Regions from separate parts of the Cryobacterium sp. TMS1-20-1 genome, predicted to be linked through region 2. Evidence: predicted binding sites of a transcription regulator. Region 2 holds the regulator's gene; the other holds the start of a gene.
What was found. Region 2 encodes HspR, which represses chaperone genes until heat shock. Its sites were predicted from a motif close to AAGTTGAGTCNNNNNGACTCAACTT; they were not measured.
Positions count from the first base shown of each region.

Region 1: the regulator HspR is predicted to act here: its motif matches at 2,587-2,611, upstream of E3O45_RS05420 (ATP-dependent Clp protease ATP-binding subunit).

Region 1 is NZ_SOGF01000024.1:94,150-110,136, reverse strand. Features, by position in the region: gene E3O45_RS05435 (ABC transporter permease) at 1-207, opposite strand, end outside; gene E3O45_RS05430 (ABC transporter substrate-binding protein) at 221-1,216, opposite strand; gene hisC (histidinol-phosphate transaminase) at 1,288-2,355, opposite strand; gene E3O45_RS05420 (ATP-dependent Clp protease ATP-binding subunit) at 2,627-4,807, shown strand; gene E3O45_RS05415 (zinc-dependent alcohol dehydrogenase family protein) at 4,868-5,917, shown strand; gene E3O45_RS05410 (hypothetical protein) at 5,950-6,420, shown strand; gene E3O45_RS05405 (nitroreductase family protein) at 6,417-6,731, opposite strand; gene E3O45_RS05400 (long-chain-fatty-acid--CoA ligase) at 6,867-8,552, opposite strand; gene E3O45_RS05395 (low specificity L-threonine aldolase) at 8,549-9,631, opposite strand; gene E3O45_RS05390 (ABC transporter permease) at 9,663-10,775, opposite strand; gene E3O45_RS05385 (ABC transporter ATP-binding protein) at 10,772-11,656, opposite strand; gene E3O45_RS05380 (hypothetical protein) at 11,859-13,982, opposite strand; gene E3O45_RS05375 (SDR family NAD(P)-dependent oxidoreductase) at 14,220-14,876, opposite strand; gene E3O45_RS05370 (DUF6421 family protein) at 14,876-15,987, opposite strand, start outside.
Region 2 is NZ_SOGF01000051.1:9,674-25,660, reverse strand. Features, by position in the region: gene E3O45_RS10725 (shikimate dehydrogenase) at 1-279, opposite strand, end outside; gene E3O45_RS10720 (bifunctional 4-hydroxy-2-oxoglutarate aldolase/2-dehydro-3-deoxy-phosphogluconate aldolase) at 276-929, opposite strand; gene E3O45_RS10715 (NAD(P)-dependent oxidoreductase) at 932-1,888, opposite strand; gene xylB (xylulokinase) at 1,888-3,387, opposite strand; gene E3O45_RS10705 (glucose-6-phosphate isomerase family protein) at 3,384-3,971, opposite strand; gene E3O45_RS10700 (GntR family transcriptional regulator) at 4,044-4,904, opposite strand; gene E3O45_RS10695 (ribokinase) at 4,908-5,879, opposite strand; gene E3O45_RS10690 (transaldolase family protein) at 6,011-6,676, shown strand; gene E3O45_RS10685 (FadR/GntR family transcriptional regulator) at 6,683-7,363, opposite strand; gene E3O45_RS10680 (Gfo/Idh/MocA family protein) at 7,433-8,413, opposite strand; gene E3O45_RS10675 (MFS transporter) at 8,634-9,944, opposite strand; gene dnaK (molecular chaperone DnaK) at 10,148-12,022, shown strand; gene E3O45_RS10665 (nucleotide exchange factor GrpE) at 12,032-12,658, shown strand; gene E3O45_RS10660 (DnaJ C-terminal domain-containing protein) at 12,651-13,652, shown strand; gene E3O45_RS10655 (heat shock protein transcriptional repressor HspR) at 13,655-14,071, shown strand; gene E3O45_RS10650 (class I SAM-dependent methyltransferase) at 14,147-15,313, shown strand; gene E3O45_RS10645 (histidine phosphatase family protein) at 15,419-15,987, opposite strand, start outside.

The DNA.
Region 1 (15,987 bases), on a different contig from region 2:
CAGGCCGGCCACCGCTCCCGACGCCGCCCCGGCGAGGGTGGCGAGGGGAGCCGGCACACCATTGATAATGAGCGACGCGGCAACCGCGGCCCCGGTCGTGAAACTTCCGTCGACCGTGAGGTCGGGAAAGTTGAGGATTCGAAACGTCAGGTAGACACCCAACGCCATGATTCCGTAGAGCAGGCCGAGTTCGAGAGCCGCATTCATCTGGGTAGTCCTTCTACTCGATGATTCGGTCGGCCTTGGCGATGAGTTCCTCGGTGAGGGTCACTCCCATCCGCTCGGCAGCGGCCGGGTTGAGGATGAACTCGATCGTGTCGAGGGTCTCGACCGGCATGTCGGCGGGGTCTTCGCCGTCTTCCAGGATGCGGATGGCCATCTGGCCGGTCTGGTAGCCGAGGTCGGTGTAGCTGATGCCGTAGGTCGCGATGGCGCCACGTTCGACCTGGCCGTTTTCGGCGCCGAACAGCGGAATCTGGTTGGCCTCGGAATACTGGATGACGGCTTCGAGGCCCTCGGTGACGCGGTTGTCGGTGGGAATGTAGATGGCGTCGACGTCGCCGAGCGACTCGGTGGCCTGGGCGACCTCGCTCGAGTTGGTGACGGTGGCTTCCTTGATGGTCAGGCCGAGGTCGTCGGCTGCCTCCTTGGCGAGTTCAACCTGCACGTCGGAGTTGACCTCGCCCGAGCTGTAGATAATGCCGACCGACTGGGCGTCCGGCAGAATCTCCTGAATCAGTTCGAGCTGCTCCTTGACCGGGTTCAGGTCGCTGGTGCCGGTGATGTTGCTGCCCGGCTTCTCCCAGCTCTCGACCAGTCCGGCTTCCTTCGGCTCGGTCACGGCGGTGAACAGCACGGGAATGTCGGTGATGGTCTGAGCGGCGGCCTGCGCGGTGGGCGTGGCGATCGCGAGCACGAGGTCGACCTTGTCGGCGGCGAACTTCGCGGCGATGGTGCTCGCGGTGGCCTGCTCGCCCTGCGCGTTCTGCTCGTCGAACTCAATGTCGGTGCCCTCGACGTAGCCGGCGTCAGCGAAGGCCTGCTTGAAACCCTCGCGGGCGTCGTCGAGCGCCTGGTGTTGCACGATCTGGCTGATGCCGATCGTGATCAGGTCGTCTGAAGCGGATGCTGTCGGCTCGCTGGCCGCGCAGCCGTTGAGGGTGAGGGCGCCGGCGGCAACGAGGGCGAGGGCTGACAGGGATTTGGTGTGCTTCATGCTGGGAAATTCTCCTTTGAATTCATGCTGCTTCGGCGCGCGGGAACCTGCGGCCGAACGGTGAGGGGGTGCTAGACGGTGGCTGGCGCCAGGGCTGCCGCGGCGGCGACCAGGAAGCGGTCGTTCTGCTCGGCCGTGCCGATCGTCACGCGCAGGCCTTCGCCGGGGAAAGCGCGGGCCAGGATGCCTTCGGCGATGAACGCAGCGTTCACCCGGTCGGTGTCGTCGCCGGTGCGGAGCCAGACGAAGTTTCCCTGCGAGTCGGTTACGCGCCATCCGCTCGCCTGCAATGACCCGAGCACCCGGGTGCGTTCGGCGACGATCTGGTCGATGCGCACGGTCAGCTCGGCCTCCGCGTCGAGGGAGGCGAGGGCCGCGCGCTGGGCGAGCGCGGTTACGCCGAACGGCAGGGCCACCCGGCGCAGGTTCGCGGCAACAGCGGTCGGTGCGATCGCGTAGCCGATGCGCAGGCCGGCCAGGCCATAGGCCTTGGAGAAGGTGTGCAGCACGGCCACGTTGGGGTAACGGCGAAAGAAATCAATGCCAACAGCGGAGGAGGCGTCACGGTTGAAGTGCACGTAGGCCTCGTCGACGACGACCAGCACGTTCTCGGGGACCCGGGCCAGAAACGCGTGCAGTTCCTCGCTGGTGACGAAGGCGCCGGTCGGGTTGTTGGGGTTGCAGACCAAAATCAGTCGCGTCTGCGCGGTGATGGCATCGGCCATAGCGTTCAGATCGTGGCACTCATCGCTCGTGAGCGCGACCGGCACCGGCGTCGCACCGGCGACCTGCACCAGAATCGGGTAAGCCTCGAATGACCGCCAGGCGAAGATGACCTCGTCACCGGCCCCGGCGCTCGCGTGGATGATCTGGGATAGCACCTCGACCGACCCGGCACCGAAGGCCACGTTGTCGCTCGAGACGTCGAACCGGGCCGCAATACGGTCGGTGACTTCGGCGACGGCCATGCTCGGGTACAGATGAATCTCCCCGAGAGCGGATGCGATTGCCTCGGTCACCGAGGCGAGCGGCGCAAACGGGTTCTCGTTCGAGGAAAGCTTGAACGCTCCGGAATCGCCCGCTGCGGCGCCCTGCTTGTACGCGGGCAGTCTGCTGATGGCTTCGCGTTGCTGCACCATAACTTTTCAACCTCAACTCGGGACGGGTATGCCAGACATGCGCGTCGAGTAAAGCGTCGGCAATGACGGGTCTGGTTCAGAGCGTAGTGATGCAGCAGAAGTTTGACAATTCGACCAATCAGCACGTCACAAACTGCACTATCTGACTGGTGTTAAGCGGGCTTCATCGCACAAGTTGTTCAGTTTTGTAATTTTCGGCGACCTATTTCGGCGGTTGGCCCGGGGGGACTAAACTTGAGCCAGCAAGGCTCAACTTTAGAGGAGACAGCTCATGCAAGCCGGTCAGCGACCACCGCAGCAAGACGCCAAGACGGCCCTCGAGCTCTACGGGGTGAACCTCACCGACATCGCCCGCAGCGGCAAGCTCGACCCGGTGATCGGGCGCGACGCCGAGATTCGCCGGATCAGCCAGGTGCTCACCCGGCGCACCAAGAACAACCCGGTCTTGATCGGCGAACCCGGCGTCGGCAAGACCGCCGTGGTCGAGGGACTGGCCCAGCGCATCGTGGCCGGTGACGTGGCCGACTCGCTCAAGGACAAACAGCTGGTCTCGCTCGACCTGGCCGCCCTCGTGGCTGGCGCCAAGTATCGCGGCGAGTTCGAGGAACGGCTCAAGGCCGTGCTCAAGGAGATCAATGACGCCGACGGAGCGATCATCACCTTCGTCGACGAACTGCACACGCTCATGGGCGCGGGCGGCGGCGAGGGCTCCGTCGCGGCCAGCAACATGCTCAAGCCCATGCTTGCCCGCGGCGAACTACGCCTGATCGGCGCTACGACCCTCAACGAGTACCGCGAATTCATTGAAAAGGATGCCGCGCTCGAGCGCCGTTTTCAGCCGGTGCTCGTCGGCGAACCCTCGGTCGAAGACACCGTCGCCATTCTGCGCGGGCTCAAGGAACGCTACGAAGCCCACCACAAGGTGACAATCGCCGATTCTGCCCTCGTGGCTGCGGCATCCCTCTCGAATCGGTATATCACCGCCCGTCAGCTGCCCGACAAAGCCATCGACTTGATCGATGAGGCCGCGAGCCGGCTGCGCATGGAGATCGACTCCTCTCCGGTGGAGATCGACGAGCTGCGGCGCAGCGTCGACCGGCTCAAGCTCGAAGAACTGGCGTTGAAGAAGGAGAAAGACGACGCGTCGAAAGCACGTTTGGTAAAACTGCGCAGCGACCTCTCGGAGCGCCAGGCGAACCTGGGGGAACTGCAGGCGCGCTGGGACGCCGAGCGGGCCTCGCTCAACCGGGTCGGCGAACTGCGCGAGCGGCTGGACACCGCGCGCATCGAATCCGACCGGGCTCAGCGGGAAGGCGACCTCGAAAAGGCCTCCCGGCTGCTCTATGGGGATATTCCGGTGATGGAACGCGCGCTCGCCGACGCCGAAAAAGAAGAATCAGTCGGACCCCGGATGGTCAACGACCAGGTCACGAGCGAGGACATCGCCGCTGTCGTCGCCGCCTGGACCGGCATTCCGGTCGGCCGGCTGCTGCAGGGCGAAACCGACAAGCTGCTGAACCTTGAAAATGAGCTCGGCCACCGCCTGATCGGGCAGAAGCGGGCAGTTCGCTCGGTCGCCGACGCCGTGCGGCGTTCACGCGCCGGGATCTCCGACCCCGACCGGCCGACCGGATCCTTCCTCTTTCTCGGCCCGACCGGCGTCGGCAAGACCGAGCTCGCCAAGGCGCTCGCCGAGTTTCTATTCGACGATGAAAAAGCCATGGTGCGCATCGACATGAGCGAGTACGGCGAGAAGTTCTCGGTATCGCGCCTGGTCGGAGCGCCTCCGGGCTACGTCGGTTACGAGCAGGGTGGGCAGCTCACCGAGGCCGTGCGGCGTCGCCCGCACTCGGTGATTCTGTTCGACGAGGTGGAGAAGGCGCATCCCGAGGTATTCGACGTGCTGTTGCAGGTGCTCGACGACGGTCGGCTGACCGATGGCCAGGGTCGCACGGTGGACTTTCGCAATACGATCCTCGTGCTCACCTCGAACCTCGGTTCGCAGTTTCTGGTCGATCCGACCCTGTCGGTGGAGCAGAAGGAACAGGCCGTGCAAGGCCTCGTGCGGCAGGCCTTCAAGCCCGAGTTCGTCAACCGGCTCGACGACATCGTGGTGTTCTCCTCGCTTACCACCGATGAGCTCGGTGAGATCGTTGAACTCGACGTTGACCGGCTGCAGAAGCGTCTGGCGGAGCGCCGGCTCGAGCTGGCAGTGACACCGGATGCCCGCCGCTGGCTGGCCGAACGCGGCTATGACCCGATCTACGGTGCGCGTCCGTTGCGACGCCTCATGCAGCGTGAGATCGACGACCGCCTGGCGCGGGCGCTGCTCTCCGGGGAGATTCGCGACGGCGACACGGTGCTCGTGAGTCTGGAAGCCGACGGGGACTCGCTCACCGTCGAATCCGCCCCCACGCTGTTGGACGTTCCCCTCGAGGAGGACCTGCTCTAGCCGATTCCCGCTCTCGCGTGTAAAAGGGAGATGTCCAGAGTCGCGGGTTACGCTTAATTCATGCTCGCAACTGTGATTTATGGCGAACGGGATGTTCGCCTCGAAGAAGTTCCCGAACCCGTACTCTCGACCGGTGGTGACGCCATTGTTCGCGTGACTGCGGCCTGCGTCTGCGGGTCAGACCTGTGGCCGTACCGGGGTATCGCCCCCACCGAGGAACCGCACCGGATCGGCCATGAATTCGTCGGCATCGTCGAAGCCATCGGTCCCGACGTCTCGACCGTCAAGGTCGGTGACTTCGTCATTGCGCCCTTCTACGACTGCGACGGCACCTGCGTCAACTGTCAGAACGGTGTGAGCACCTCCTGCCTCAACGGCGGCTGGTGGGGCGCGGACGACCAGCTCGGCGGATTCGCCGACGGAGCCCAGGGCGAGCGGGTGCGTGTTCCCCACGCCGACGGTTCGCTCGTTGCCACGCCGACAGTTCCGAGCGATGACCTCGTTCCGAGCCTGCTCACCCTCGCCGACGTCATGGGCACCGGACACCACGCGGCCGTCTCGGCCGGCGTGGAACCGGGCAGCACCGTGGTCGTCGTCGGTGACGGAGCTGTTGGACTCTGCGCCATTCTCGCGAGCAAGCGCCTCGGCGCGAGCCGCATCGTGGCCATGTCCCGCCACGCCGACCGCCAGGCCGTCGCCCGCGAATTCGGTGCGACTGACATTATCGAGGCGCGCGGCGATGAGGGCGTTGCCGCCGTGCAGGCCCTGTTCGACGGCGTCGGCGCTGACTACGTGCTCGAGTGCGTCGGAACCCAGGAATCCATGGATCAGGCCATCCGATCGGCTCGCCCCGGCGGAATGGTCGGCTACGTCGGGGTACCCAACGGCGGCGCCGAACTGCCGATCCGCACCCTGTTTGGAACAAACGTGGGCGTGAACGGTGGTGTCGCATCCGTTCGCAGCTATGTCGAGGAGTTGCTGCCCGAGGTTCTCTCCGGCCAGATCAACCCGGGCCGGGTGTTCGACCTGCAGCTGCCGCTGGCCGAGGTGGCCGAGGCCTACGCCGCGATGGACGAGCGCCGCGCCATCAAGGTGCTGCTCCGCCCCTGACCCACCGTCTGGCCCGCTCTGGAGGGACAATTGTGAACCAACCGTTCCTCTGGGGAGGGCTACTGGCCTTCGCCATCGCCGCCGCGATTCTGCGGCTCGTGGTGGGGCACCCGCTGCTGCGAGAACGTTCGGTGCGCGTGGGATGGCTGTGGGCTGTGGTGGCGTTCGTCAGCGGGCTTGCCCTGGTTTTTCACTGCGCCGCGATGTTCTTCGGGCCCTGGGTCGACGCCGTGTCGTTTCTGCTGGCACCGGCCGACATGGTTCGGGCCATGGGCGCGGGCAGCCAAGTCGCCTACTGGCTACCGGCCGCCGCCTTGGTAGTGGCGTGGCGGAGAGTGTGGGGGCCGGCCCTGGGGGCACTCATTGTCACCCTTGCCGGCGTGGGGGTGACCATGTATTGGCCGTTCCCGCTCGACGTACATCTCGCGTGGCTCACGGCCCTGATCATTGTCGGTTCGTTGGTTCCGACGCTGTTACTCCGTGGGCCACGCGCTGCGAGCTAGTCGTTGACGAGCAGCAGTTCGGTGAGCGGCGTGCGGCTGCGCGGGGCAACTTCGCGTTCGCGCAGCTCGGCGGTGAGATCGTCGGCATTGCCCAGCACTCCCAGCGCGGTGACGGTGACGACGGCCTGGTCCTCGGTGAGGTTGAACGCTGCGGCGAGGGCTGCACCATCGAATCCGCCCATCTGGTGGGTGTGTAGTCCGTCGGACTGGGCCGGGATCGACAGGTGGGCAACGGCCTGACCGAGGTCGTAGCGTGCCCACGGGATCTCGCGGGTCGCATCGATCAACAGCTTCTCCACGCTGACGATCAGAACGGATGCCGTGTCGGCCTACGCCTTGTTGAAGCCCATGAGAGCATCGTTGATCTTCGCAAAGCTCGCCGAGCCGCTGCGGGCAACAATGAACCGAGCCGGCTGGATGTTGCTCGCCGACGGAGCCCGACCGGTCTACTTGCCCTGCAGCCGGCCCCGCACCTCGCGGCGCAGCACCTTGCCGAGGAGGCTGCGCGGCAGGTCGTCGACCTCGACGATGCGGCGCGGCACCTTGTATGCCGAGAGCCGGGTGCGGCAGTACTCGCGCACCGCGGCCACGTCGAGTTCGGCGCCGGCAGCCAATACGACCACGGCCACGACGTCTTCGCCGCCGTTCGCGCTCGGCAGACCGATCGCGGCAGCATCAACGATGTCGGGGTGCGAGAGCAGGGCTTCTTCGACCTCAGACGGCGACACGTTGAATCCGCCGGTGATGATGAGTTCCTTCATCCGGTCGACGACGGTGATGAAGCCGTCGGCGGAGACCCGCACGATATCGCCGGTGCGCAGCCAGCCGCCGGGCAGCAGCACCTGGGCGGTCTCGCTCGGGCGGCCCCAATAGCCCGAGAACACCTGCGGACCGCGCACAAGCAGCTCGCCCTCCTCCTCGAAGCCGCGCTCAACCGTCGGGTCCTCCGGGTCGACCACGCGAATGTCGGTGCTCGGAAACGGCACGCCGACCGTTCCGGGGCGGCGGCTCGGGCCGATCGGGTTGCCGGCCACGATCGGCGACGCCTCGGTCATGCCGTAGCCCTCGACCAACAGCCCACCGGTCGCGCTCTCCCAGCGCTCCACGATCGACACCGGCAGGTTCATGGCACCAGAAATAGCAAAACGGATGCCGGCGAGACTCACCTTCTTCTTCGCAGCGGCCGTGACCAGACGGTCGTAGATCGGCGGCACCGCCGGCAGGAAGGTGGGCGGTGCGTGCTTGGTGGCGTCGAGCACGAGCTTCTCATCGAACTTGGGAAACAGCACGAGGCGGGCACCGATGCTCATCGCAAAGGTGAGGCACAGCGTGAGGCCGTAGGCGTGGAACATGGGCAGCACGCCGTACACGGTTTCCTCGCCGGGCCGCAGGCCCGCCACCCAGGCGGAGCCCTGGGCGGCGTTGGCGCGCAGGTTGTAGTGACTCAGAATGGCGCCCTTGGGGGTGCCGGTCGTGCCGCTCGTGTACTGCAAAACGGCGGTGTCCCCGAGCAGTGGGCGCTGATGCGAGGCATGCAGCTTGCGGGTTCCGACGAGGGAGTCCCAGCTGATCGCGCCCTTTCCGGGCCCGGCGGTGAGGGAGGCGCGAGCGTCCCGGGCCTTCCTGATGGGCAGCTTGAGGGCCAGCCGTTTCGACAACGGCATGGCGCGCGTGAGGTCGATGGTGACGACATCCGTTATGCCCATATCTCTGGGAAAAGCACGGACGGCGTCGTAGACCTTGTCCCAGACGATCGCGACCTTGGCGCCGTGGTCTTCAAACTGGTGGCGCAGCTCGCGGTCGGTGTAGAGCGGATTGTGCTCAACCACGATGGCGCCGAGGCGCAGCACCGCGTAGAACGCCACGACGTGCTGAGGGCAGTTCGGCAGCACGAGGGCCACTCGGTCACCCGGGCTCACGCCGAGCTTGCGCAGGCCGTTGGCGGCTCGGGAGATCTGCTCACCGAGCTGCTCAAAGGTGGTCGTGGCGCCGAAGAAATCCAAGGCAATGTTCGACGCGAAGGTCTCGACCGAGGCCTCGATCATCTCGGTGAGGGTTTCGGTGGTCTCGTCGATGGTGCCGGGCACGCCGGGCGCGTAAGAGGCGAGCCAGGGCTGATCCTTGAAGGTCATGACAGTTCTCGGGTGATGGCGGCGATGAACTGGTCGATGTCGTCTTCGGTCGTGTCGAAGCCGCACATCCAGCGCACCTCGTTCTTGGACGCATCCCAGTCGTAGAAGCGAAAGGATTCGCGCAGCCGGTCGGCGACACCGTCGGGCAGGGTGGCGAAGATGGCGTTGGCCTGGGTGGCCTGGCTGAAGTTGAGGCCGGTGATGGTTCCCTGGGCGAGTTCGGTCTCGAGCGCGCCGCGCAGCCGAGCCGCCATGGCATTGGCGTGGCTGGCGTTGCGCAGCCACAGATCGCCGTCGAGCAGCGCGATGAGCTGCGCCGAGACGAACCGCATCTTGCTGGAGAGCTGCATGTTGGACTTGCGCAGAAATTTCAGACCAGTGGATGCCGATGGGTTCAGTACCACGATGCACTCACCGAGCATCATGCCGTTCTTGGTGCCGCCGAAGCTGAGCACGTCGACGCCGGCGTCGCGGGTGAACGCGCGCAGCGGCACGCCCAGGCTGGCGGCAGCGTTGGAGATGCGGGCGCCGTCCATGTGCAGCGTCATGCCCTTGGAGTGGGCGTGATCGGCGATGGCGCGCACCTCGTCGACGGTGTACGCGGTGCCGAGCTCGGTGGTCTGGGTGATCGACACGACGAGCGGCTGGGCGCGGTGCTCATCGCCCCAGCCCCAGGCCTCCTGGTCGATCAGCTCCGGGGTCAGCTTGCCGTCGGGGGTCACGACCGGCAGCAGCTTTAAGCCGCCGACATGTTCAGGGGCGCCGCCCTCGTCAGTGTGAATGTGCGCGGTGGCCGAGCAGATCACGGCGCCCCAGCGTGGCAGCATTGACTGCAGCCCGGTGACGTTGGCGCCGGTGCCATTGAAAACGGGGAACGCTTCAACGCCAGCGCCGAACTGTTCGACGAAGACCTCTTGTAGCCGGGCCGTGTAGACGTCTTCACCGTAGGCGACCTGGTGGGCGCCATTGGCCCGGGTCATCGCCTCCAGAATCTCCGGATGAATGCCGGAGTAATTGTCGGAGGCGAAACCGCGGGACGAAAGATCATGGAGTTGGGTCACCCCTCCATCCTCCCGCATTCGTCTGGCCGTCTGCACGAAGTGGATGCCGCTACTTGTGCAGAGCCTCGCGCAGGGAGACGCGGGCGCCCATACGCAGCAGCGCGTTCGAGTAGATGCGCGACCCGATCAGAATCACCACCATCGTCGACAGGGCGAGCACGACGAGCGAGAGCACCGGCTCCCACCATTCGGCCTGGCCCAGGAAGATGCGCACCGGCATCCCGACCGGCGCTGAGAATGGCACGTACGACATGATCGCCAGCACGAGTGGGTTGTCGTTGAAGAAAACCACCATGAAATACGGGATCATGACGAGGAACAACACCGGCGAGGTCGCTGATCCCACGTCTTCCTGCCGGGACACCATCGATGCCGTGGCCGCGTAGAGGGCGGCGAGCAGCACGAAGCCGAAGGCGAAGAACACGGCGAACCACACGATCGCCGGGCCGACGTCGGCCAGTAGCACCCGTTGCCCGGTCACCGCCAAGCCGATCGAGACCAACAAGCCGATCGAGACGATCTGCGCGAACGCCATCAGGCTGTTGCCGAGCACCTTGCCGGCGAGCAGGGCCCGCACCGAAATCGTTGACAGGAGAATCTCCACGATGCGGGTCTGCTTCTCTTCGACGACGCTCTGCGCGATCGTGGCGCCAAAGGTTGTCGCGGACATGAGAAAGATGATTCCAAAGCCGATCGCCACGAGGTACGCAAGAAAACCGTCCTGCTCGGCCGGTTCGAGAATCGCAAGTTCGGGGTTCACGCTGAGCGCGCCGAGAACCTCGCCCGGCGCCGAATCGAGCGCGATCACGGTGATGCCGAGCAAGGAAGCGGGATTCGTCGACGGCACAACGGCCGCATCGACCGTGCCATCGCGCACGAGCGCCTCGGCGTCTTCGGCACTGGATGCTTCCACGATGTCGAAGGCTTGCGTCTGCTCGACGACGCTGATCGCGGTGCCGACCACGGCGACCTTGGTCAGGCTGGTGTTCTGGCTCATCATGCTGCCGACGATGACGGAGCCCATCGAGATGAGCAGCAAAATGCCGGTCGCGATCAGAAACGATTTGCTGCGCAGCCGCGCCGCGATCTCGCGGTTGGAAACCAGCCAGACACTCTGGGCGAAGGTGGGCGCGGTGTGCACCGGGCGGGTGGCGTTGCTCATGCGATGACCTCCTTGAAGATGGTGGCGAGACTGGGTCTCTGCTGGCTGAAGGTGTGAACGGCGCCGAGCGTGATCGCGTGCTGCAGGACCGCCTGGCTGGCGGCATCCGTTTCTGCCTCGAATTCGGCGTAATCGCCGTCGAAGTCGACGACGGTGATGCCGGGCTGCGAACGGATCCAGCTGATGTCGCCCGCGGTACGAATCTCAAACCGGGGGCGACCGTGTTGGTCGCGCAAGGCCTCGCCGGAGCCGTTGGCGCGAATTTCACCCTCGGCGATGATAACGAGGTCGTTGCAGAGCCGTTCGACGATGTCAAGCTGGTGCGACGAGAACAGCACGGGCGCGCCCTGCGCCGCGTAACCCGCGAGAACGCTCATGACCACCTCGACGGCGAGCGGGTCAAGGCCGGAAAACGGCTCGTCGAGCACGAGAAACTCGGGGTCGTGCACGAGCGCGGCGGCGATCTGGGCGCGCTGCTGGTTGCCGAGCGACAGCGACTCGACGGTATCGCCGGCCCGTTCGCCGAGGCCGAGCTGCTCCAGCAGATTGGTCGTGTTGCGGCGAGCGGATGCCGGCGACAGCCCGTGCAAGCGGGCCAGGTAGACGAGTTGCTCGGCGACCTTCATTTTCGGGTAGAGGCCACGCTCCTCGGGCATGTAGCCGAACCGGCGGCGATCACTCGCGGTAACCGGAATCCCGTCGATGAGCACGGTGCCCGTGTCGGGCGACAACACACCGAGAATGATGCGCATTGTGGTGGTTTTGCCGGCGCCGTTCGCGCCGACAAAGCCGGTCATGCGGCCGTCCCGGACGGTGAAACTCACGTCACTGAGCACCTGCCGGGTTCCGTAGCTCTTGGTGACTCCCCGAATGTCGAGCATGCCCGCCCCTTCGTTGTGCGTGACTTCACGGTAGCGCGGGCGGCGGCGCAGTGCGACGGCGGGCGCTGACGCCAGCAACACCGCCAGACGCCAGCGGATGCTGTACCCGCGCCTGGCACGTCAACCGCGCGAGCCGGATTCGGCAGCGCGGGCATGCAGAAGGGGCACGGCCGGGAGGCCGTGCCCCTTCTTTGCTACCTAATTACGCTCGCGACGTCGCGCGACGATGACGTCGCGCGACGACCAGCGTGGCACCGAGCATGAGCAGCAGCGTTGCAGCCGTGAATGGCACGGCGGTGGCGAAGCCGGTCGAGGCGAGCGCGGCTGCTGAAGCTGAAGCAGAGACAGATGCAGATGCAGAGGCCAAAGCATGGAGGCTGAATGCGACGGCACGCACGTCGCCGGACGACTGACCGGTGATGACGAGCGTGTGCGCACCGGCGCCGAGGGCGCTGAGCATGGCGCTGCTCAGCGTCACCCGAACTTCACCGTTGACGACGGCGAAGGTTCCGACCAGAACCGGGGTCGAGTAGGCGTACACGTCAACGAAGGAATCGCCCGAGAACCAAGCCAAGTTGGCCGTGTAGCCCTGGCCGGGTGCGAGTGAACCGGTCGGCAGGCCAGCGGATTCCTGCGTGCCGGTTTCGACGCCGGCGATGGTGAGGAATGCGGCCAGGGCGGTCGAGTCGGCGACCGGAGCGGCAGCCGCTGTGGCTTTCGGGGCGGTGACGAGCGCATCCGTCGTGCTGGAAGCAGTCGATGATTCGAAACCGCTGAGGGTGCCGGTGACGATGAAGCCGATGGTCAGTCCGACGAACTCATCGGTCACGGTGTACGCGCTCGACGTTGCACCGTCGATGCTGCCGCCGAACTGGCCGCCGCTGTAGAACCATTCGTAGGTAAGAGCCGTACCAGTCGGCCAGCCCGTGGAGTTTGCGGTCAGCTCGTTGCCGACGACGGGGGTTCCAGAGATGGACGCAGTGCCGGCTTCGAGGGCCAGTCGCGGTGCTTCGACGACCGCATTGGTCGCAGGGCTGCTCACGGAGAATCGTGACGTGCCCAAGATGCCGGTCACCATGAGCCGGTAGGCGAAGCCCAGATCGGCGTCGGTCAGTTCGTAGGACGCGCCGGTAGCGCTGTCAATGGGAGTTTCAACCCACGGCTCCATCTGGATTTTGAACCACTGGTAGGTGTACGCGGTATCCGCGTCCCAGGTCCCCTCGTCGGCGGTGAGGGTTTCGCCGACAACGCTCTTGCCAACGATGGTTACCACCGGTGGGTCCACAGTTGTGTCGACCGGTTCGGTGGGGGCCGCAGCGACGGCCGCGATGCTGAACGCGATGGTCTGCACGGTGCCAGAGGACTGACCCGAGACAACGAGCGTGTGTGAACCGGCGGCGAGAGCCATGAGCAGGTCGCTGCTGAGAACAATCGGCACCTGACCATTGACGACGGGAAAGGTACCGACGAGAACCGGTGTGGAGTAGGCGTACACGTCGACAAACGAGTCAGCGGAACCCCAACTGAAGGTGGCCGGGTGGGACTCGTCCTGGTTGAGCGAACCGGTCGGCAGGCCAGCGGATGTTTGCGCTGCGACGGGGACGCCCCCGGTCGCCAGATAGGCGTCCAACCCTGCGGAGTCGCTAACCGGTGCGGCCGCCGCTGGCAGCTGGAGCGCGGTGATGGCCGTGTCCATGGTCGCGACCACGACGGCGGAGGAGGGATTGAAGTTGGCATTGCTGGCGGAAACCGTGGCCTCGAGCGACCTGCCCACGAGATTGGTCGGCACGGTGAAGGTGCTCTCCGTGGCGCCGCCGATGTCGCCTGTCAACTCACCATCACGCCAGCCCCACTGGTATCCGAGCGTTGTTCCTTCTGGCCAGCCGGTCGCGGCGACCGTGACGACGCCGCCGACGATGGGTGCACCGCTGATCGATGCGGTTCCTTCCGGCAGGGCCGGCAGTGCGGCCGCTACGACAGTTGGGGTCCAATCGCTGTAAAAGCGGGTCCGACTAATGGGATTGTTCCTTGTCACGTTCACCCTGATCCGCACGGTGTGCCACTCATCGGCACCCGTCACCGTGTAGCTATTCGCAGTTGCGCCGGTGATGTTGGTAAAATCCTCGGAGCCAGCCCAGCCGCGCTGCCACTGGTATGACGTGTTCAGAGCTGAGGTGTTCCCGACTGGGACCGCGTCTGTCAACGCGATCGTGAGCGTTTCACCTACAATGACTTGGCCCACGATGGTGACGTCGTCAACGACCGCCTGAGCCGGGTATGCGAAGAGAGTCGTGAAGGCGAGAATCGCGGCGATGGTCAGGGCCACGGCGGATCTCCGGCGTCGACGAGGGCTGGCCGACTCAGTTGTCACTGTGGTGCTGGTCACTCTCGGGGTCTCCCAGTCAAGTCGATGGTTGGCATTGGCATGGGAAACCAGCAGTGCAGGCAGCACAAGTCGGCATTGCCTCCTCGCGGCCAGATGGGCTCCTCAGTTAGGAGCGTATAGGCCCGTAAGAAAATCGCCTAGCCAATACCCAAAATGGGGTTCACCAACCCGGCTCGGCTAGCCCGCAGCCAGCACCACCCGACTGTTATTGACGGATGCCGCCGCCTTCTCCCACAAACCCGTCACCCGGGTAGCCAGCTCCGTTTCGAGCCCGTCGAGCGAACGGACGACGAAGATCGCAGCCGCGGCGGTGTCCCCGGCTTTCGCAAACCCCGCTCCGACCGCGCGTAACCACGTTTCGGCCGCGGACTTCGCGGCCGCATAATTTGCGCCGCCAGCGGTCGGTCGGTCTACCGACACGCTCGACACAATGGCGAGCCGCCCGGCCGACGCGGCCAGCAGATCGGCGTTGAATGCCCGGGTGGTGTTGCGCAGCGTGGTGACCACGTGCGAGTGCAGAAATTCCCAATCCTCGTCGGTCTGACCGGCCAAACCGCCGCCGCCGCGCCAGCCGCCCACGAGGTGAATCAGCCCGTCGATCGGGCCGATCGCGCCGGCTAGGGCAGTCACGGCGGCAAAGTCAGTGAGGTCGCACTCGTAGAGCGCGGCCTCGGGCGCGACCGCGAGCACGGACTGGAGGCGGGCGAGATTGGAGCCGACGGCGACGACGCGCGCGCCGGCATCCGCTAGTGACGAGGCGACGGCCAGGCCGGCCGTGCTGGTCGCCCCGGCGATGAGCACGGTTCGGCCAGCGACGGCCAGACTGGCACCCATCAGTCGACCGCGCTAGCGGTGATACCGGCCGTCGAGTCGATGACCGTGCGCATCTTCTTTTCCAGCGCTTCGAAGAACATCGACAGCGGAAATTCGTCGTCGAGAACCTGGTCGGTGTAGCCCTTCGGGGCGCCGGCGAGCACCTCGAGCGGCAGGCCGCGGGCCCAGGTCGACGCCGGATTCGGAGTGAGGGTCTTCGAGATCATCTCGTAGGCCGCGAGCCAGTGCGCCTTCTTCGGCCGGTCGATCGACGCCCAGTACAGCTCGTCGACCTGCGCTCCGAGTGCGATGACCACCTCGGGAACGGCGTCCCAATCGAAGGTGAGGCGGGTGTCGGTCCAGTGCAGAACACCGTGCTGGTGCATCCAGGCGAACAATAGCTGCCCGCCGAGGCCGTCATAGTTGCGCACCCGGTTGCCGGTGATGGCGAACCGAAAGATGCGGTCGAAGATAACCGCGTACTGCACCAGCTTCGCGTGCCGACGCGCCTCCGGGCTGGCCAGCTCGCTGCGCTCGATCGTGACCGACTCGCGAAAGGCGGTCAGGTCGCAGCGCAGTTCTTCGAGTGAATACAGGAAGAACGGCATGCGCTGCTTGATCATGAACGGGTCGAACGGCAGGTCGCCGCGCATGTGCGTGCGGTCGTGGATGAGATCCCACATCACGAAGGTCTCTTCGGTGAGGTGCTGGTCGTCGAGCAGCGCGGTAGCCTCGGACGGCAGCTCGAGCCGAGTGATCTCAGCGGCCGCGCGCACGACCCGGCGAAAACGGGCGGCTTCGCGGTCGGCGAAAATCGCCCCCCAGGTAAACGTCGGAATCTCGCGCATCGCGACCGTCTCGGGAAAGAGTACGGCCGAGTTGGTGTCGTAGCCAGGCGTGAAATCGAGAAAACGAATTGGCACGAACAGTTTGTTCGTATAGCCGGCCTCAAGTTCGCCGATGAATTCCGGCCAGATGACCTCGATCAGCACGGCCTCGACGAGCCGGTTGGCGCTGCCGTTCTGCGTGTACATCGGGAATACCACGAGGTGGCGCAGCCCGTTGATGCGGTGCTGCTGCGGCTGAAAAGCCATCAGGGAATCGTAGAAGTCGGGCACGCCGAATCCCTCAG
Region 2 (15,987 bases):
TCCGCCGACGGTGCTGAACTCGTCGAGCTCGTCGAACAGGTCGTGGGTGGCCGCAAACAGACCCATTTTGTGGGTGGTCACCAGGGCGCCCCAGTGATTCGGGTCGTCCCTGATCTGCTGCACGAGGTGAACGTACTGCTGGGGTGTGGCGTCGATCGCCAGGTCGTGACCGATCAGCGTGCGCGTCGGGAGACCGAGAATATCGGCCCAGGTCGGAAAGATTTTCATGATCGACGATTTCTCGGTGCTCACCCCGACAAATCCCATATAGCCGCTCATGCCCGTACCTCTGCCGGGTCCAGGCGGGTGCCGGCGGACACGAATTGAGCGGCGAGACGTTGGATATTGTCGTAGCGCCCGGCTGCGAGATCGGCGGCAGAGACCAAATCGCTGCCGGCTCCGACTGCGATCGCTCCGGCATCGAACCAGGCGCCGATGTTGCCCGGAGTGACACCGCCCGTCGGCATGAACGGAACAGCCGGGAACGGTCCGCGAAGGGACCGGAGAAAGGCCGGGCCGCCGAGTGAGGCAGGAAATATCTTCACCACATCGGTTCCGTATTCCGCGGCGGCCATGATTTCACTCGGAGTGAGCGCCCCGGTCATCACGAGCAGCCCCGTGGCCTTCATCGCCGCGGTGAGCTTGGGCCGGGTGCCGGGGCTGACCAGAAAGGCCGCGCCGGCATCCGCTGCTCGGCGCGCTTCATCGGCGGTCGTGACCGTGCCCGCGCCGAGGTAGACGGTGTCGCCGTACTGGGCGCACAGCTCGCGGATGACGGCGGGCGCGTCGGGGGTGGAGTAGGTGATCTCCAGCCCGGTGACCCCACCGGCCACGAGGGCATCCGCTGCCCGCAGGGCTACGTCGGCGGAGGGGGCGCGCAGAACGGCCAGAATGCGGGTGCTGGCGAGGCGATTTAAGGAATTCTGCATGATCACGCTTTCGAGGAGACGGGATTGGCGGGGGAATCGCCGGCGAGAACGGAGAGTAGGTTGCTCACGGCCATCGAACTCATGGTGTCGACGGCCTGGGTGGTCTGGGCGCCGAAATGCGGGGTGACGATCACTCGGTCCTGCAGCTCGGTCGCCAGCAGAGGGGAGGACAGCCCCCGGGTATCGCCCGCGAGGGTGTCGGCGGCGAACCCGGCGATGCGCTGCGAGCGGAGGGCCTGTGCCAGAGCATGTTCATCGACGAGTTCTGGTCGCGCCGTGTTGACGACCACGAGCCCCGGCCGCGCGCGGGCAAGCCAGCTGTCGGAGACGATGCACGTGCCGCCGGGGCTGTGCAGGGTGACCAGATCGCACTCCGCCGCCATGGCAAGCACTCCGATCGGCATCGCTCCTCCGTCGCTGATGGCGTCATTGCTCAGCCAAGGATCGTGCGCGACGATGCGGGAGCCGAAACCACGGAGGCGACGGGCGACGCCCTGCCCGATCCGGCCGAATCCGACGATGCCAATGGTCAGGGCGCCGAGCTCTCGCCCGCGGAGCACGGTCCAATCGTTGGCTCGAACGCGGCGGTCTCCCGCCGTGGTGCCGCGCAAGATCGCGAGCATGAGGCCGACGGCATGGTCGGCGACCGCGTCACTGTTGGCGCCGGGCGTATTGGTGACGACGATTCCGCGTTCTTCTGCCGCAGCGATATCGACCGATTCGACGCCGACCCCGTAACGGGCGATCACGCGCAGTTGGGGCGCCGCGTCGAGATGTTCCGGAGTGATCTCACCGGTTCCGGCGATCCACCCGACAGCGTTGCGCAGGAGGCCCTGAAGAACGACGAGATCATGGCTGGCCGGGCCCGTGACGACCGCGTGGCCGGCATCCGAAAGACGGCCTGCTTCATCGCTGTTGCCCGACGAAAAGGACCGACTGGTGACCAGAACGGTGCCCATCAGCGCCCTGCCCGGGTGGCGAACCACGGTTGGAGGCACTCATAGCCCTCGACGAAAACGGCATGGCGGTCGAGGTACTCGGCGTGACGATCACGGTCGGGGGAGAACTCCGCGGACACCTCCGAGAGGCCGCGAGCCGCCCCGAAGTCATCGACGAGTCCAAGCCCGACTGCCGCCGTGACTGCGGCGCCGAGACTGTTGGCCTCTTCCACGATGGTGCGTCGTCGCACGGGGATTCCCCAGACGTCCGCGAGGATCTGCAGCCAGGCATCACTGGCGGCCCCGCCGCCGATCGCATCAACGCGCTCGATGGCGGAGCCCGAGTCCCGGAAGGCCTGCAAGCAGGTGAACAAGTTGAAGGCGACGCCCTCGAGAACGGCCCGCGTCATTTCGGCGCGTCCGTGGTGACGGTTGATTCCGATGAAGGATCCGGCGGCATCTGAATTCCAGTAGGGCGAGCGCTCGCCGAGCAGATACGGCAAAAAGTAGAGACCACTGGACGACGCCGACGCCGTTGATGCTGCGGAGACCAGGGCGGCGAGGTCTGTGCTGGAAGGCTGCGGGTGGAGCAGTTCCGACACCCAGGCCAGGGCGCCGCCGCCGGCCTGCATCGTTGCCGTGGGCACGTACTGGCCGGGAACCACATGGTCGAAGGTCATGGTTCGCTGCAGCGGGTCGTGCACCGGCGCGGCACTTGCGAAGGAAATCCAGGACGAGGTCCCCAAACACACGTAGGCACCGTCTTCGGGTGCCACGATGCCCGCACCGACCGCCGCAATCGGGCCGTCGCCGCCGCCGAGCACAACGCGAGTGGTGACCGCCAATCCGGTCTCGCGTGCCGCTTCGGGGGTGAGGGTGCCGACGACGGCGGTGGCGTCAAGGATGTCGGGGAAGAGACGAGCGTCAAGACCGGCAGCCTCCAGCATCTCCGTCGACCACTCGCCGCGGGTTTGATCGTAGGCGTTCGTGGCGGAGGCGTCGGAGCGATCGGTGACCAGACGCCCGGTGAGTCGCTGGACCACGAAGTCTTTCGCCAAACAGAAGTGGCGAACCCGCGAAAATGTCTCGGGCTCGTTGTCGCGAACCCACATGATTTTTTCCAGCGAGTACGTGGGGTTGAGGCGATGCCCCGTCAACGCGTACGCCCGATCCTGGCCGATGACGCGTTCGAGATGTTCGGTCTGGGCCGTGCTGCGGGTATCGGCCCAGATGAGCGCGGCACGAACGGGCCGGTACGCGGCATCCAGCAGCACCGCGCTCATCATCTGGCCGCTCACCACCAGGCCGGTCACCTGTGCCGGGTCGGTGCCGGACCGCGCGAGCAGACCCCGGGTAGCTTCCACGACCGCCCGCCACCAGTCGTCGGGGTTCTGCTCCGCGACGCCGTTGTCGGCGAAGCGGGCGCTGTAGCTCACGGTGACGGAGGTCACAAGCCGTCCATCGTCGCGGTGCAGGGATGCCTTGTTCCCGGTGGTGCCGAGGTCGTGCGAGATGATCACGGCCGGGCGCCCGTGAAGTAATCCCGAAAGACAACACCGTCGTTCTCTGTGCATACTCGCTGGCCGAGACCGTGCTCGAGTACCCAGCCATAGTCATGACCCGCGCCGCCGGGGTAGACGGCGAGGAACGAATACGGTTCCTTGCCGACATTGACGCTGCGGTGGGCCCAGCCCGGGGGAATGTAGCCGATGGTGCCTGGGGCCATGTCCACCCAGTTTGTGCTGGTTCCGTCAAACATGAGCAGGCCGCCGCTGCCCGAAATGCCGAGGTAGATTTCTCCCTGATGGTTGGGGTGCTGGTGGCCCTTGGTCATCCAGAATTCACAGCCGGTGACGCCGGGCTGAATGGTCGTGATCGATTGGGGAAGCTCGCGGTCGATTTCCGGGACGCGGCTCGACACGACCGAGTAGACGATCGGGTCGCCGTCGGCGAGGGCCGAGCGCCAGGCATCCTGGTCGAGGAACAGGCCTTCGAGGTCAGACATGCGCCTGGTGAGAGTCGGTCCGGCGGGGCGGAGGGTGCCGGCAGCGTGATCGAAACGGATACTCATGGGCAAAACGGGCAGTTCGGAGTAATCAGACACGTCGTCTCCTGGCTCAGCGGCAGCGGCGGTGCTGCCGGTTCAGCGTAACCTGTAATTACATGTCACGTGTAATTACAGGTTGTATTCATCCGTCGTAGCAGCGGCCTCCGCGGCGGGGATCCCGGTATGGCGCAGCGCTGCCGTGCTCTGGGTGGCGGACGACGCACTCAGCTGAAACTCGAAACGACTGCGGTCACCGCGGTGATGGGCAATGAAATACTCCATCGGCTGTTCGTTTTCGTCATAGCTAATGCTGCGCAGCACGAGCAGGGCCCGGCCGATTCCGACCTTCAGCAGTGCCGCCTGCGCGCGATCGGCGGATGCTGCTTCAGCGGACCGAACACCGCGTACCGCGCGAACTCCGTGGTTGGCCAGCAGCGCATAGAGCGATTGATCTCGAAGGTCTTCCTGCAAAACCAGCAACCCGATATCGTGCGGCAAATACGTTGTGGTCCAGGACCACGGTTCTTCGTCGACATAGCGCAGCCGTTCGATCACGACGACCGGCGATCGCGGCGGCACTGCGAGCGAATCGGCAACGTCGTCGTCTGCCTCGATGATCTCCTGTCGGCGCACCTCGCTGCGAACGTGCCCCCCGCGGGCGGCGACTTCTTCGTATAAACCGGTCAGCGTGTGCACGAGGCTTTCCGGCACCTTCTGACGCGCGACGAATGTGCCTTTGCCTTTGACTCGTTCGATCACCCCCTGGTACTCGAGCTGGGCCAGCGCCTGCCGCACGACCGTGCGCGAAACCTGGAACTGCTCGCATAACCGGTGCTCGCCCGGAAGGATGTCGCCGGCCCGCAATCCCTGACTGGCAATATCGTCGAGGATGCGGTTCTTGAGCTGGTGATACATGGGCGTCGCCGCCTGGCGATCGATTCCCGGCGGGTTGTGCGGATCGAGGTTAGTGGCGTGCGTCTGTTTGGTCATCGGTCAGGCTTTCGTCGCGCGCATAGCGGTGTGGCGAGTGAGCAGAGTCTCGACGTCAGCGCGCGAGGGGAGGCTGGGTGAGGCGCCGCGCTTGGTCACGGTGAGTGCGCCGGCGGCCATGGCGCGGCCGATGGCATCCGGCAGGTCGTGGCCGAGGGCGAGGGCCGCACCGAGGTATCCGGCGAAGGCGTCCCCTGCTGCCGTTGTGTCAACAGACTGAACGGGAATCGCGTCGAAATGTTTGATCTCGGTTGCAGACACCAGGAGCGCGCCTGCCGCCGCCATGGTGATCAGCGCGTAGCGAACGCCCCGGTCGACGAACCATCGTCCCGCGGCGGTGGCGGATTCGAGGTCGGTCACGACTATGCCGGTCAGCAGCCTGGCCTCGGTCTCGTTCGGTGTCACGATGTCGATGAGCGGCCAGATCGCATCGTCGAGCACGGTCGCGGGGGCCGGGTCGAGGATCACGGTGAGTCCGGCCTCGTGCCCTTTTCGAATCGAATACTGCGTGAGTGCCCACGGAATCTCAAGCTGGGTCAACAGCACCGTCGATGACCCGGCCCGGGCACTGAACGCCGCATCGATCTGCGCTTCGCTGAGGGAGGAATTCGCGAGGGGCACCATGACAATGTCATTCTCGCCGGAATCATCAACCCGGATGTGGGCGATTCCGCTGGGTCCGGAGACTCGACGAACGTGCTCGGTGTTGACCCCGGCGCTCTGCATACCTTCGGTCAACAGTGGCGAGAATAGATCGGTGCCCACGCACGAGACCATGTGTGCCGAGCTCCCGGCGAGGGCCGCGGCTATCGCCTGGTTGGCGCCCTTCCCGCCCAGCACGAGCGTGAATTCATCCCCCAGAATGGTCTCGCCCCGAGCGGGAAGACGGTGCGAAAACGTAGTGAGGTCGGCCGTGATGCTCCCCACGATCAGGACTCCACCGGATGGGGGTGCCGACGACTCTGTCTGGCTCATTTTTTCCTTTCGCACCGCTGGCGTCGCTTTGACGTGTAATTACATTACCGGACAGGTCGGGACAGATCCCAGTGTTTCGTTGCTACTGTCGAGTATCAGCCAGAGCCGGCGGATCGAAAGGAAGCTCCCACATGAGCCGAGAACGTCGCTTGTATGTTGACAGTGCAGAAGCCGACGAGGTCGGCGAGTTGCTTCGTGATGGGCTCGTGCACGGCGTGACGACGAACCCCACGATTCTCGAGCGGGCTGACCGCTCGGTTGCGGATGCCCCGGAACTGTATGCGCGCTGGATCGCGGAGGGCGCACACGAAGTCTTCTTCCAGGCCTGGGGTGAGAGCCGCGGCGCACTGCTCCGCACCGCCGAGGGAATACTGGCGCTCGGACCCGAGGTCGTCGTCAAGGTCCCCGCCACACGCGAAGGGTTCGTCGTCGCCGCCGAGCTGAGCAGAGCGGGTGCGCCGGTGCTGCTGACCGCGGTCTATTCGCCGGCCCAGGCGCTGATGGCGGCGACTCTGGGCGTGCGCTATATCGCGCCGTACCTCGGGCGGATGCAGGACAGCGGCCTGGACGGTATCGCCGAGATAGCGGTGATGACGGCCGTCGTGGCCGGGTCCGGCACCGATGTGTTGGCAGCGAGCCTGCGCACGCCGGACGCGATCGTGGCGCTCGCCGCGGTGGGCGTGCCGTATTTCACGGCCGCACCGGCGGTCATCCTGGCGGTGTTGCACCACGATGTGAGCGACCGTTCGAGCGAGGAGTTCGAGGCGGCCGTTGCGCGCGGTTTGCAGGGAGCCTAGTCCGCCTCAGGCAGCGGCCACCGCGTCGCGCAGCCACTGTTCGATTCCCGAGATGTGTACGGTGGTCAGGGCCTGCGCGAGGTCTGCGTCGTGGCGTTCCAGGGCGTCGGCGATCGCCTTGTGTTCGGCCAGTGTGCGTTCGACGGAGTGTTCCTGGGTGAGTCCGCGCCAGATCCGGGCGCGAATCGTGTGGCTCGACAGCGAGTCGATCAGACTCGCCAGATAGGTATTTCCGGCCGCCGCCGCGATGGCGCCGTGAAAGTGGATGTCTGCCGCCACCAGACCCTCGACATCGGTCGACTCGTTCACCAGTTCCAGAAGCGCCCGCAACTCGGCCAGCTCCTGGGGGCTCATCCGTACGGCGGCCAGTGCCGCTGCGGCCGGCTCCAGAATGCGGCGCACCGCGAACAGCTCCAGGATGGATGAGTCCGTGTGCAGATCGGTGATGAAGGTCATCGCTTCCAGCAGCAGACGTGGCTCGAGGCTCGTGACGTAGGTTCCGTCGCCTCGCCGCACGTCGAGCACACGGATCACCTCCAGCGCCTTGACGGCTTCCCGGAGAGAACTGCGCGAGAGCCCCAGCCGCTCGCTCAGCTCCTTCTCCGGGGGGAGCTTGTCCCGGGGTTTGATCTCACCGGACAAGATCATGTCCTTGATCTTGAGGATCGCTTCGTCGGTCACAGCCATGGAGAGATCCTACCTTTGAGACAGGTTCCCGGTGGAGGGAGAAACTCAGCGCGGAGCTGCCGGGCTTTCCTAGACGAAGCTTCGATCGAGTCCGGCCGCGGCGTAGATGGCATCGATGGCGATCATATTGTTCAGCGAGTCAGCGCCCTCCGTGGGCAGCGCCGTGTGATTCTTCAGGCCCACGATGATCGCTTCGAGCTGGTGATCGTAGGTGGTCCAGCCGCGCACGGTGCTCACGCGGGTTATCCCGTCGATGGTTTCGCTGATGCTGTGGCCCGCGGAGGGAAAGACGAGATTGTTCACGTGCAGAGTGCCGAGGGTGCCCACGATGTCGAGTGTTGATATCTCGGTCGGGCCGGCATCCATGCTCGCCGTGATGCGCGCGGTTGTCCCCGACGGGAAGCGTAGCTCCGTGTCAATGCTGCTGTCAGCGCCGAGTGGGTTCGTTGCGGCGATCGCGCTGACGACGGTGGGCTCCTCATTCATCAGTGCGCGAACCCAGTGCAGCGGATAACAGCCCAGGTCCATCAGCGCCCCACCGCCGAGTTTCGGATCGTGACGGATGCCGCTCGGCTCGAAAGCATTGCTGACCGAGAAATCCGCGCGCAGCGAGACGATGTCGCCCAATCGCTTCGAGGCGACCAGGGCATCGATTTCGAGGCTGAGCGGGTGGTAGCGGTCGTGGAAGGCCTCGATGAGCCGCCGGCCGGTGGCATCGGCCGCTTTCAGCATCCGCTCGGCCTGCATCGCGTTCATGGCGAACGGCTTTTCGCACAAAACATCCTTGCCGGCTTCGAGTGCCGCGATGGACCACTCGGCGTGTTCGGACGGGGGCAGGGAGTTGTAAACCAGGTCGATGTCGGGGTCGGCCAGCAACGCGCGGTAGTCGTCGTAGGAACGTTGAATGCCGTGAGTTGCTGCGTAGGCGGCGGCGGTTGATGCGCGGCGCGAGGCGACGGCCACAACGGCAACGTCTTCTCGCCGGCTGGCCGGCTGGATGACTGCTGCGGGGGCGATTCCTGACGCACCCAGAATGCCGATACGGAGCACGATGTCTTCTTTCCGAAAGCTGTCGTTGAGCGTTGAGCCATGCGCCGGCGGCGATGCCGGGATTGTGACGTGCGAGAAGCAAAAGCCCTGATGAATTGCTGAACCACACACTCTCGGCAATGCTAGCAAGTAGCCTCAACGCCTGACGCGCGCGCCGGCATCCGCTCACCGCGCCCGTTACCGGTCATCGCACCAGCCAGAACTGGCGCGGAACCCCGCGCTAGACGATCTGCTGCTGGGATGCCTTGACCGGCAGGAGGAGGAGCAGGCCGAGCAGCAGCACGAGCATGATGCCGAGAATTCCCCAGTAGGTGGCGCCGAAGATCGACACGAAGACGGCGAAGGCGGTGGGTGCCAGAAAGCTCACGGCGCGGCCGGTCGTGGCGTAGAGCCCGAACACCTCGCCCTCGCGCCCGGCCGGAATGAGTCGGGCGAGAAAGGTGCGACTGCCAGATTGGGCCGGCCCGACGAACAGACATAGGGCGAGGCCTGCGGTCCAGAACACGATCTGGCCGCCGTCGTGCAGCAGGAAGACCAGCATGCCGCTCACGAGCAGGCCCACCAGGGCCGTCACGATCACCGGCTTCGCGCCCAGGCGGTCGTCGAGCACCCCGACCGCCATGGTGGCGATGCCGGCCACCACGTTGGCGGCGATGGCGAAAATAATGACTTCCCCCGGTGAGAAGCCGAAAACGGATGCCGCCAGCACGCCGCCGAAGGTGAACACGCCGGCCAGGCCGTCGCGAAAAATAGCGCTCGCCAGCAGAAAGTAGACGGTCTGCCGGCTCGTGGTCCAGAGGCGTTTGACGTCGCGGGCGAGCACGACGTAGCTCTGGAAGAAGCCGACCTTGACTCGCCGTTCGGCGGCGGGGGCGCGGTACTCAGGGACGCGCAGCAATAGCGGCAGCGCGAAGAGCCCGAACCAGGCGGCGGCCACCAACATGGTGACCCGCACGGCCAAGCCGTTCTCGCTGGTCACGCCGAACAACCCCACCTCGGGAGCGATGAAACCGAAGTAGACGATGAGCAACAGCACGATGCCGCCCAGATACCCCATGCCCCAGCCGAAGCCGCTGACCTTGCCGATGGTGCGGGGAGTCGATACCTGGCCGAGCATCGCGTTGTAGTTGACGCTGGCGAACTCGAAGAACACATTTCCGGCCGCGAGCAGCAGGAGCCCGAGCAACAGATAGCTGGGGCTGGCCTCAACGAAAAACATCGCTGTGGTGAGGCCGACGACGGCGAAGGTATTGGCCCCCAGCCAGAATTTGCGCCGGCCGGAGGTGTCGGAGCGCTGCCCCGTGATCGGTGCCAGCACGGCGACTAGGAGTCCGGCTATGGCGAGGGCCCAGCCCAGTTGCGCGGAAACGACGGCTTCGTCGCCGAACGCTGAACCGGTGAGGTAGACACTGAAGACGAACGTCGTAACGACCGCGTTGAAGGCCGCCGACCCCCAGTCCCAGAATGCCCAGGCCGCCACCCGACCACGCGTTGGAGGGGCACCCGCGTCTACGGCGACAGTCTCGGTCATGTGCACAATCTACTGCCCCGGGGTAAATATCCGGATTTGCCGACCAGCGGCATCCGCTTTGAAAGTTGAGCCACTCACACTCAACTTTCAGCCGCAGAAATTGACAGGGACGAAACGGCTCTGGAATACTTGAGCCATCGAGGCTCAAGTCTTGAGATTACTTAGCAGTTCGTTTCGCACATGATTGAAGGAGAACAACCCAGATGGCTCGTGCAGTAGGTATTGACCTCGGAACCACAAACTCGGTGGTGTCCGTGCTCGAAGGTGGAGAACCCACCGTCATCGCCAACGCTGAGGGCTTGCGCACCACCCCCTCGGTGGTCGCATTCACCAAGGACGGCGAAGTTCTCGTTGGAGAAACCGCCAAGCGCCAGAACGTGACCAACGTCGACCGCACCATCTCCAGCGTCAAGCGCCACATGGGCACTGACTGGACCGTCGCGATCGACGACAAGAAGTACACCCCGCAGGAGATCAGCGCGCGTATCCTCGCCAAACTCAAGCGTGACGCCGAGCAGTACCTGGGCGAGAAGGTCAGCGACGCCGTCGTGACCGTGCCGGCGTACTTCAACGACGCCGAGCGTCAGGCCACGAAGGAGGCCGGCGAGATTGCCGGACTCAACGTCTTGCGCATTATCAACGAGCCGACCGCCGCCGCGCTGGCCTACGGTCTCGACAAGGGCAAGGAAGACGAGCTCATCCTGGTCTTCGACCTCGGAGGCGGAACCTTTGACGTGTCGCTGCTCGAGGTGGGCAAGGACGACGACTTCTCCACCATCCAGGTGCGCTCGACCGCCGGCGACAACCGCCTCGGCGGCGACGACTGGGACCAGCGCATCGTTGATCACCTGATCAAGCGCTTCAAGGAGACCACCGGCGTTGACGTGTCCAAGGACAAGATCGCCAAGCAGCGCCTCAAAGAAGCCGCTGAGCAGGCCAAGAAGGAACTCTCCTCGAGCATGTCGACGAGCATCCAGCTGCCCTACCTGTCGCTGACCGAAAACGGCCCGGCCAACCTCGACGAGACGCTCACCCGCGCCCAGTTCGAGAAGATGACTGAGGACCTGCTCGACCGCACCAAGAAGCCCTTCCAGGACGTCATTCGTGAGGCCGGCGTCAAGGTCGGTGACATCGCCCACGTCGTTCTCGTCGGTGGTTCCACCCGGATGCCCGCCGTCTACGAGCTCGTCAAGAGCGAGACCGGCGGCAAGGACCCGAACAAGGGCGTCAACCCGGACGAGGTCGTCGCCGTCGGCGCCGCACTGCAGGCCGGCGTGCTGAAGGGCGAGCGCAAGGACGTTCTGCTCATCGACGTCACCCCGCTGAGCCTCGGCATCGAAACCAAGGGCGGCATCATGACTCGCCTGATCGAGCGCAACACGGCCATCCCGACCAAGCGCAGCGAAACCTTCACCACGGCCGACGACAACCAGCCGTCCGTTGCGATCCAGGTCTTCCAGGGCGAGCGTGAGTTCACCCGCGACAACAAGAACCTCGGAACCTTCGAGCTCACCGGCATCGCGCCGGCGCCGCGCGGAATCCCGCAGGTCGAGGTCACCTTCGACATCGACGCCAACGGCATCGTGCACGTGTCCGCCAAGGACAAGGGCACCGGAACCGAGCAGTCGATGACCATCACGGGCGGTTCTTCGCTCGCGAAGGAAGACATCGAGCGCATGGTGCGCGAGGGTGAAGAGCACGCCGCAGAAGACAAGCGTCTGCGCGAAGTCGCCGAGACCCGCAACACGGCCGAGCAGCTCGCCTACTCGATCGAGAAGCTGATCAAGGACAACGTCGACAAGCTCCCCGAGGACGTGAAGAATGAGGTGCAGGCTGATGTCGACGCCCTCAAGTCCGCTCTCGCCGGCGACGACGACGACGCGGTGAAGACCGCGTTTGACAAGCTCAACGAAAGCCAGGGCAAGCTCGGCGAAGCCATCTACAAGTCCAGCCAGGCGGATGCCGCAGCCGGCGCTGATGAGACCAGCACCGACGAGGCTCCTGCCGAAGAGAACAAGGACGAAGACGTTGTCGACGCCGAGGTTGTTGACGACGACGAAGACGAGAAGAAGAAGTAGGCCGCAACCATGGCTGACAAGAAACATCCAGACAACGACGCGTCCGCTGCGGGGGTGCCCGATGACGGCACCGCCGCCGCGGGCGCGGCCGCTGCTGATGCAGCATCCGCTTCTGAACCTGACAGTGCTGTAGCCGACGGTACGGCCGACGGGATCGAAGAAGACGAACTGACCGTTCAGGACATTCTGGACGCGGCGGAACGCGAAGTTGCTGAGCCGACGAGCGAACACCTCGCCGACCTCAAGCGCGTGACGGCCGAGTACGCCAACTATCGTCGGCGCACCGAAGCCAACCGGGCCATCGAGAAAGAGCGCGTGACCGGGGATATCGTCAAGGTGCTTATTCCGGTACTGGACGACATCTACCGTGCTGAGAAGCACGGCGATCTCGTGCCTGACTCGGCCTTCGCCACGATCGCAGCCAAACTGCGTTCGAGCGTTGAACGGCTCGGGCTGACCTCGTTCGGCACGGTCGGCGAACCCTTCGACCCGACCATGCACGAGGCGATCTTCCAGCAGCCGAGTGCAGCGGTCGACGTGGAAACCGTCGGCGACGTCGCGGAGACGGGGTACTACCTCGGCTCCACGCTGCTGCGCGCGGCCAAGGTCGTCGTTCAGGTACCGAGCGATGGCTAGCCAGGATTGGTTTGACAAGGACTTCTACAAGGTTCTCGGGGTATCGAAAGATGTCACGCCGGCCGAGTTGAAGAAGGCGTACCGCAAGCTCGCGCGTAAGTACCACCCGGATTCCAACCCGGGGAACCCCGCCGCCGAGGCGAAGTTCAAGGAACTGAGCGAGGCGCACTCGGTGTTGGGCGATGCCGCGCAGCGCAAGGAATACGATGCCGTGCGGGCCATGGGCAGTGGGGCGCGGTTCGCCGCGCCCGGCGGCCGGGCCCAGAGCGGTGGCTTTGAGGACGCCTTCGGAGGCATGTTCGGCGGCGGAAGCCGTCAGCAAAGTTATACCTTCGAGCAGGGTGGCTTCGACGATATCCTCGGGGGTATGTTCGGCAGAGGTGGCGGCGGTGGCGGCGGCTTCGGCAACCCCACCGGCGGCTACCGCGGATCGGGCGCACCTACCCGAGGCCGCGATGTGATCGCGTCGACGACCATCGACTTCATCACGGCTACCCAGGGCGACCAGATCAGTCTGCAGACCCAGGACGGCCGGCCGATCAAGGTCAAGGTGCCAGCCGGCGTCGCCGACGGGCAGAAGATTCGCCTGCGCGGCAAGGGCCAGCCCAGCCCCGACGGCGGAGAAACCGGCGATATCGTGCTGACGATCACCGTGCGCAAGCACCCGGTGTTCGAACGGGACGGTCTCAACCTGCGGGTGACCGTCCCGGTCACCTTCGTCGAGGCGAGTCTCGGTGCGACGATCGAGGTGCCCACTCTCGGTGGTGCCCCGGTCAAACTGCGCGTGGCCCCCGGCACTCCCGGAGGACGCGTGCTGCGGGTCAAGGGTCGCGGCGTCACCACGGCGAAGGGCGCCGGCGACCTGCTCGCCATCGTGCAGGTCGCTGTACCGTCACACCTGTCGAAGGATGCGGAAGAAAAGCTCGCAGCCTTTGCCGAGGCACTGCCCAAGGAAAATCCGCGTGATGAACTGATCGCGCGAGCGAAGGGCTAGTCATGGACGAGACCACCCGGGTTTTCGTGATTTCCACGGCAGCAGAGCTTGCGGGAATGCACCCGCAAACCCTGCGCCAATACGATCGCCTGGGCCTGGTCAGCCCGGAGCGCACCCCCGGAAAGAGCCGTCGCTACTCCATGCTCGACGTGGCAAAGCTCCGTGAAATTGCGTTCTTGGGCTCAGAAGGTGTGAGTCTGGAAGGCATCCGTCGTATCCTCGAACTCGAGGATCACGTGCGCGGGCTCGAAAAACGTCTGCGCGAGTTGGAATCGACGCTCGCCGACGAATTGCTGAACCGTCCGGGCCGCCGCGTTTTCGCGGCTGGCTCGGCCGGCGACGTCATTTCGATGAAGGCGGGCACCCGCACCAGACGCAGCAACCAGATTGTCATCTGGCGGCCGCGAGACCACATGTAGTTCTACAACACCTAGCTCCACGTTTCGCTTTCACAGCACGAACTGGTTGCACCGGCACCACTTTCAGGGGGAACCATGTCCGAATCGGGCACGCACGACCAGTCCGCGCTGCGGAACACCAACGACTTCGACTTCGATCGGGTGCGACGTCGCCCCGACATCGAGGCCGAGAACCTGTTCGCCGTCGACGCCAGCGACCGGCTCATCCTCGATGAGGCCGCCGGTGCGATCGCCGCCTACCGCAGCGGTGGAGTCGTCGTGCTCGAGGACCGCTATGGCGCCCTCACCCTCGGCGCCGCCGCACTGCACGATGCCCGCGGCATTCGCGTCTATCAGGACGCCCTCTCGGGCGAGTACGCGCTTGACAGCAACGCCTCCGGCGTCAATCTGACGGATGCCTACCGCTCCCTTCCGCTCGGCGAGGAGCTACTGGCCGACGCCCACGTCGTGCTGCTGCAGCTGCCCAAAAGCCTCGACGCCCTCGATGAGATCGCCGGCGCCATCGCCAAGTACGCCGCCCCCGACGTGATCGTCTTCGCCGGCGGCCGCATCAAGCACATGACCGTGAGCATGAACGAGGTGCTGCGCCGTCACTTCGGCGCCCTCAACGTGCGCCCGGCTCGCCAGAAGTCCCGTGTGCTCATCGCCTCCTCGCCGCTCACCACGTCGACGACCGACTGGCCGCACAGCGAGAAGCACGAGGACTTCGACCTCGTGGTGCGCGGCCACGGCGGAGTGTTCGCCGGAACGAGCATCGACATCGGCACCCGGGCGCTGCTCGAGGTGCTCGACCGGATGAAGCCCGATGCCGAGCGCGCCATCGACCTCGGCTGCGGCACCGGCGTGCTCGCCGCGGCGCTCGCGGCGCAGCGACCCCTGCTGCGGGTGCTCGCGACGGACCAGTCGGCCGTTGCCGTGGCATCCGCTCGTGCCACCGTCGACGCCAACGCGCTCGCCGAACGGGTCACCGTCGTGCGGGCCGATGGCCTGTCCGGCCAGGCTGATGACTCCGCCGACCTGATTCTGCTCAACCCGCCCTTTCACATCGGCGCATCCGTGCACGCGGGCCTGGCCGAGAAGCTGTTCATCGACGCGGCCCGAGTGCTTGCGCCCGGTGGCGAACTGTGGACGGTCTGGAACACGCACCTCGGCTACCGTCCGATGCTGACCCGCATCGTCGGTTCGACCCGCCAAGTCGGCCGCAACACCAAGTTCACGGTGACGGTGTCGACCGGTCGCTAGCTTTTTCGGGGTGGCTTACGGCGGTCCTGCGGCGATCTCGGCAAGCTCGATCAGCGGATGGTGACGACCGGCAGACACTGGTCTGCGGTGATACTTCGGGCGCGATCAGGCGCGTACGAGCGGCTCGCCGTTCAGAACGTCGAGCTGCCAGGCGGTCGATCCATCAGCGTGTGTGTGGTGGTGCTGCACGACGTTGAGCGAGGCGTTCGTAATGCTGCCGATGGGCTGGTCGAGCGCGTTTTCGAGGCTCAAACGAATGAGCGTGCCGTGCGCGACCACAATGATGCGCGCTCCAGGGTGCTCGCGGGCGAGGTCGCGCAGGGCATCGATGCCGCGCGCGGCGACGGCTTGTTCGGTCTCGGCACCGTGGAACCCGCCGGGAAAACGCAGGGCTTCGAGTTCGGCGCCAGCGCTCAAACCCTCGGCCGGCCCGTAGTTGCGCTCGATCAGTGCCGGGAGGCGGCGGGCCGTGTCGAGGCCGAGCCGCTCGCCGATCAGGTCGGCGGTTTCCGCAGCACGGGAGAGCGGGGACGAGACGATGAAATCCCAGTCGTAGCGTTTCAGGGGAGCGACGGCATCCGCTGCCTGACCGCGCCCCACGTCATTCAGCGGGATATCGGTGGCGCCCTGGATGCGCGCGGCGGCGTTCCAATCGGTCTGGCCGTGGCGGATGA